2 regions of the Lactiplantibacillus sp. ME-2 genome follow, and region 1 is predicted to be linked to the other one. Evidence: riboswitches for the same ligand, from Rfam matches in the RefSeq annotation. Region 1 holds a riboswitch; the other holds the start of a gene.
What was found. A riboswitch is a leader RNA that binds a small molecule or an ion and turns the genes downstream of it on or off. The one in region 1 is predicted to bind preQ1.
Positions count from the first base shown of each region.

Region 2: linked by a shared signal. The riboswitch ahead of MMY95_RS03140 (nucleoside hydrolase) and the one ahead of MMY95_RS12575 (QueT transporter family protein) in region 1 are both predicted to bind preQ1.

Region 1 is NZ_JAKZEQ010000038.1:18,584-22,002, forward strand. It holds gene MMY95_RS12565 (L,D-transpeptidase/peptidoglycan binding protein) at 1-309, shown strand, start outside; gene cbpA (cyclic di-AMP binding protein CbpA) at 464-1,102, shown strand; gene MMY95_RS12575 (QueT transporter family protein) at 1,380-1,886, opposite strand; PreQ1 riboswitch class I at 1,895-1,940, opposite strand; gene argF (ornithine carbamoyltransferase) at 1,995-3,017, opposite strand; gene MMY95_RS12585 (acetylornithine transaminase) at 3,010-3,419, opposite strand, start outside.
Region 2 is NZ_JAKZEQ010000005.1:102,862-106,280, forward strand. It holds gene MMY95_RS03130 (cation:proton antiporter) at 1-753, shown strand, start outside; gene MMY95_RS03135 (dihydrofolate reductase family protein) at 817-1,356, opposite strand; PreQ1 riboswitch class I at 1,714-1,758, shown strand; gene MMY95_RS03140 (nucleoside hydrolase) at 1,779-2,759, shown strand; gene MMY95_RS03145 (ECF transporter S component) at 2,756-3,307, shown strand.

The DNA.
Region 1 (3,419 bases):
ACGGACATCGTTACTGGAAAGCCTGGTAAACACGCTACAACAACGGGTGTTTGGTACATCTGGAATAAGGAAAAGAACGCGACCCTTAAAGGTGATAATGACGATGGCTCAAGTTATTCCCAACCAGTTTCTTATTGGATGCCGTTCGATGACACTGGCGAAGGAATTCACGATTCTTCATGGCAAACTCAATATGGTGGTACTTGGTACAAGAAGCACGGCTCGCATGGTTGTGTGAACACCCCACCTTCTGTCATGAAAAAAGTTTTTGCTGCCGTGCCAGTCGGAACACCAGTCATTGTTTTCTAATTTAAATCTAATTTAACCAAGCCGGTCTGAATGTTATCAGGCCGGCTTTTTCATCCCTTTTAGCCGTCGTTTGATGTCATAATGATACGTGTAAGCGGTCGTTTTATGGTATTATTTATTAAAACAAACTAATAAATCTGGGGGACCAACTGCTATGCTATTAAAAACACTCGTAAAGCCTAAAGAACGCCTCGTCACCATTACGGCGGACGCGACCTTAGAGGACGCCTTAAAAGTCTTGGAGGATTCCGGCTTCCGCTGTATTCCAATCTTAGATGAAACCGGTCATATCTTTCGCGGCAACATCTATAAGATGCACATCTATCGGCACAAGTCACGGGGCGGCGACATGTCGCTTCCCGTGACGACCCTGCTTAAAAATGCCACGAAAACGATTCAAGTCGACTCCGCCTTCTACAACATCTTCTTCTCCATCAAAGATTTGCCATACATTGCGGTGCTCGATGAACACGGCTATTTCTATGGCATTCTCACTCATACGCGTCTGCTCGACATGCTCTCACAATCTTGGAACGTTAATGTTGGTAGCTATGTTTTAACAGTTGTCTCCGTTGGTGAACGTGGTGATCTTGCAGCCATGGCTAAGATTATCACGAAATATACTTCAATCGCCGGCTGCCTGACCTTAGACGTCCAAAACGGGACACTCGGTTATCGGACGCTCTTTACCTTGCCAGAAAATGTCGACAGTGAAAAGCTCAAACGAATTATCGACAACTTGAATCGCAAACAATTTAAAGTCATCGAAGTGGAAGATTTACAAGCTGAATAATCACAGTTGCCCCGAGGTTACCTTGGGGCTTTTTTTATGAGATGAATTTTCAGTTCAAAAGCGACCAGCTTAAGACTGCTGAAAACAGTTCGAATTAGGACGATCATTGCTGCCGAGCAGTTAACAATCCAAAACGCGTTGACCATTTCAAAATAATCAACCAAAAATCAAATTAACCACATTTCATTAAATGAATAAATAAGAGACCGGCGTAATATGCGAAAAACCATCTTCACATACTACGCCGGTCGTTCTTAATATTAAATTCAGTCACACCCTACTGAATCCGGTCACTAAAGTGCAAGACCCGATCCAAGCTGTACATAATTGGCGCAGTGATACTCATGATAATCAACTCTGATAAAGCAGTTGTTAGATACGTCGGCCAGAAAGCGACACCACTACTCATCATGGTAATCATCAGTGCGATCATAAACATCGAAACGGTGAATAGCGCGATATTCAGTAACATCCGTTGCCAAACCGTCTTCAATTTAGGGGCCAACCACGTCAATACCAGCAGGGCTAATAATGATTGGCCGCCACCAAAGAGAACGTTGAGGAGACTCGCACCGGGACCAAAAGCGTCAAACAAAATAACGCCAGCAACAATTCCCCAAATATACTTGCGATTGAACACGGCTAAGTGGTTCAACCCTTCAGAAACGCGGAATTGAATTGCGCCCGATGCCAAGCTAAAAGCTGCGGGGCCTAGGCATAGTACAACATACATTGCAGCGACTAGGGCGTTGATAATCCATGGTCGAATTTTTGATTGTGTCATTCGCTTAATTCCTCCTAGTTTTTTTAACGTGGGATGGTTACGAACCACGTATTGATTGAAACAAAGCGAATATAATCGTAGCACGCTCTAGTAGTTCCCGCAAGCTTGCTAATTGAAAATGCTGGTAGGAATAAATAAGTTACCTAATGTAGCCGCCATTACCGCCTTAATTGCTGGCATCCGGTTGCCGGCCTCTTCAAAGACGACCGCCTGCTTACTCTGGAAGACATCATCCGTAATTTCAAACGCCGTCATTCCGTACTGTTCGCCTAATTTGGCTCCCAGCTGCGTCTTTAGATCGTGTAGTGCTGGTAAGCAATGCATGACAATCGTCGATGACTTGCCAGTAGCTGCGAGCAACGCAGTATTAATTTGAAACGGCAATAGTTGCTTGATCCGCTCACCATAGTCGACCTGCTCGCCCATTGAGACCCAGACATCCGTATAAAGCGCATCAGCCTGAGTAACGGCTTGTTGCGGATCAGCCGTAATCACGACCGTGCTCCCAGCTGCCTGCGCATACTGTTGGGCCAACGCGACCACTGCTGGGGCTGGCTGTAACGCTACCGGGGCCCCGATAGCGATATTGATGCCGAGCATCGCTCCCGCCACAAGTAAACTATTAGCCATATTATTGCGACCATCACCAACGTACGCTAACGTCAACCCTTTTAAATGACCAAAATGTTCCTTTAATGTTAAAAAATCCGCTAAAATCTGCGTCGGGTGCCACTCATCGGTCAATCCGTTCCAGACTGGCACACCACTATAGGTCGCTAAGTCTTCGACCGTGCTTTGTTTAAAGCCCCGAAATTCAATACCATCATACATGGACCCCAGTACTTTCGCCGTATCAACAACTGACTCCTTCGTCCCGAATTGGATGTCGTCTTTACCCAAAAACTCTGGATTCGCGCCCAGATCATTAGCCGCCACAGTAAACGCAGAACGTGTCCGTGTCGACGTTTTTTCAAACAGCAACGCAATATTTTTTCCTTGTAAATAAGGGTGTGGGATATGGTGTGCTTTAAGGGTCTTCAAGTGACTAGCAAAGTCAATTAAGTAAGCTAATTCTGTTGGTGTATAGTCGATTTCCTTCAAGAATGACCGACCTTCAAATTGATTATTCATTCGTCGTGACCTCCGTTGTCAAAGTTGTCAGTACCTTTGCAATCAAGGCAATCCCAGCTAATAAATCGGCCGATTGCATCACAATTGGGGGTAACAAACGTAACGTATTATCGCCAGCTGATAACGTCAATAAGCCTTCTACTTGTAGCCGGGTAATGACTTGATTAACCGGGATTTGTTCATCTAAGTGGATTCCAATCATTAGGCCCTTCCCCGTGATTTGTTTCACTACCGGTATCGGTTCGACTTGAGTCGCTAGGGCTTGCCAGACAAGTTCGGCATGGGCTCGAACCGTCGTTAACAGCGCCGGTGTTAATTGGGTCAAGACACGTTTTGCTGCCGCCATAGCAACAGCATTACCGGCGAACGTCGAGCCATGGCTGCCCGGACCAAAGGCAGTAG
Region 2 (3,419 bases), on a different contig from region 1:
GATGGTAAAGAAGGGACGACGATTTTAGGTGCAGCGGTCGTTGATGACGTCCTGGCTGTTTTGATTCTGAGTTTGATGATCAGCTTATTTGGCAGTGAAGTCAGTGGTGGCGGTAGTCATGCCTCAACCAACTTGGGACTCTCGCTGGCGATTCAGTTGGCGTTCTTTGTGGCGCTGTACTTTGTGGTCAAGTGGGTAGTGCCACATTTAATGGCCGTGGGGCATGCCCTACTGGTTCCAACATCCATCACGCTGATGTCACTAGTGATTTGTTTTGGACTCTCATACTTAGCGGACGCAATCGGTTTAAGTGCCGTGATTGGCGCGTTTTTTGCCGGTATCGCCGTTGGTCAGACGGACTATCATGAAGTTATCGATGAGCATATTCAACCCATTGGTAATGCTGTATTTATCCCAGTCTTTTTCGTTAGTATTGGGCTGAATATGTCATTCAATGGTTTCTTGAACGATTTTTGGTTCATCGTTGTGATTACCGTTGCGGCAATTGCCACTAAGCTCATTGGTGCCGGGGTCGGCGCACGGTTAGCGGGTTTTAATTGGTTAAGCGGCTATGAGATTGGCGCCGGCATGGTGTCACGTGGGGAGATGGCCCTGATCATTGCACAGATTGGTTATCAAGGCAAATTACTATCAGCTGATCGTTATTCGGCAGTCATCACGGCAATCATTTTAACGACGCTGATTGCACCACTATTACTTCGTCAGGCGGTTAAACGCCAACGTGAAGCTTAAAGCAATTGAAAATCCCAACTTGTTTGCGTATTGCAAACGGGCTGGGATTTTTTAATCACGACATTATTCAGTTGTTAAACGTTGATAGTGGACTTCGGCGAGCTGACCATATCGATTGGTGTCAACTAATTCAAAGCGCTGTTGCTGGTCAATTGCTTTAAATAAGGGAATACCATCACCCAAAATGACTGGTGCAATCTGGATGTAGAGCTCATCAACTAAATCCGCAGCTAACAGCGGCATTAAGACGCCAGCACCGCCAACAATCCAAATATTTTTGCCAGCGGTACGGCGCAAGTCTTCGACGATCTTCGTGACGGGGGTATTGGTGAACTGGGTGCGTTCATCGCCGGTGTGGGGGTGGAAAGTCATGACAATATTGTGGGTCGCCGGATTATATGGATTAATGAGTTGATCAGTGGTTTGTTCCATCGTGTATTCGTAAGTATGGCGGCCCATGATGGCGGTATCAACTTGCTGCATAAATGCTCCGGTGGGGGCATCGTTGGCACCAGCTGTTTTGAACAGCCAGTCCAGCCGATTATCCTTAGTGGCTAAACAACCGTCAATTGAAATGGCCCCATAAAACTGAACTTTACGCATGATTCGACACCTACTTTATCTTTAGTAGTCATATTGTACCATGTTTTCCGGTCATTCACTTGCTGAACTCCGGTAAAAGTTCAGTAACATAATTAAATAATTGGTTCGAAATGGGAGGTAGGAAACTACTTAAGGTGTCGCTGGGAGCGTGTGAATGCTGCAAATAATGATGTTGTGGGGCTAATGAGAATGAGTATCCACAGCGGGTTGAGCAGGTCGTGGTGATCATTGTCGGAGAAGTAGCATACGGGCAATCAAGATGTGAGTTGAAGTAACGATTGGTGGTTTTCAAGGGCCCTACCGTCCGCTATAATTGGATTAGCATTTCATCACATACAGTTTGACCTAATTAGGCGAGCTGGCCTGGTTCGTAAACTTCCCAGGATAAAAAACCAAGAACTTCAGTTATCGGAGGTAAGAGAATGAATGCAACGCGTAACGTTATTATTGACTGTGATCCCGGGATCGATGATAGTTTAGCACTATTATTGGCTCTTAAATCACCGGCACTTAATGTGATTGGGATTACAATTGTTTGTGGGAACGTGCCAACCCATATCGGTGCGGAAAATGCACTGAAAATTTTAGATTTGGCTGACCGATTGGATATTCCAGTCTATTTGGGCGCTAATCGCCCATTGGAAGTCGCCTACACGAGTGCGCAAGACACCCACGGCGATGATGGCTTAGGGAATAGTCAGATTCCAGCGGTAACGGCGGTACGACCGATTCAAGATGCCGCTGGTTTTATTGAAGAGACGCTGATTGAAGCACCTGATACTTCGATTTTAGCGTTGGGACCGTTGACGAACATTGCAACGGTACTGCAACGTGATTCACGCTTATTTGAACAAGTCGATCAATTTACACTGATGGGTGGAAGTTATCGGAGTCACGGTAATTGTTCGCCAGTGGCTGAATACAACTTCTGGTGTGACCCGGATGCGGCCAAGGTCGTCTTTGACTTGATGCCTGTTCCCATTCAGATGGTTGGTTTAGACGTCACGCGTAACATCGTGTTGACACCCAGTTTATTAACGTATATTAAAGACGTCAATCCAGCAATGGGGGCGTTTATTGAGAAAATTACAACCTTTTATTTTGACTTTCATTGGGAATATGAACGGGTTATTGGTTGTGTGATCAATGATCCGTTGGCCGTGGCCGGAATGCTTGACCCAACGATTCTGAGTGGCTTTGAAAGCTACACGACGGTTGTGACGGATGGTGTCGCGCGTGGGCAGTCAATCGTGGATGATCATGATTTCTGGCACAACACACCCAATAGTCAAATCATGACGAAGGTTGACGTCGTAGCTTTTTGGCGGTTGTTCTTAGCGACTGTGGTCGGTGCGGCTGATCCTGATTTAACGCAAGTCTTGCACCAATTGGTGAGTGCATGAAGAGAATAAAAACGCGGGCAATTACGTTATTGGCGCTCTGCATTGCCCTGAATATTGTTGGCAGTAACATTGCCTTGATGTTAAAATTACCGATTTATTTAGATTCAATTGGTACCGTTTTGGCTGCTGCTGTGTTTGGACCACTGGGTGGAATGTTGGCCGGGGGTGCCACCGGAGTTATCGTGGGTGCGACGACAGACCTGTACTCGCTGTTCTTCATGCCCGTTCAACTGCTGACTGGGTTAGTTGCTGGTCTGCTATATCGGCGAATCAAGCCGGGCACGTGGCGGTCAAATTGGTGGCTAGCTGGTGTTATTTCACTTCCCGGAACACTTTTATCCACGGCGATTACGGTCATCTTATTTCATGGCATCACGTCGTCTGGTTCGAGCATGCTAGTCCAATTATTATTAGGTACCGGTATGGGCAAAGCGATGGCCGTCTTCTTGATACAAGTGGGAACGGATTATTTAGATCGGTTTATCACAGTGTACGTGGTCGCACTTGTTTACCGCGCATTGCGATATAAATTGCCGCAAGCTAATTAGTTGAACGGATGACTTGGTGTCGGATGACTAAATCTAAGCATGTTTACGCTAACTCGCACTTTTTCCAGCGGGCCGAAGCAGGCTGTCTTTGAGCTTGGTAAATTCTAGTTTT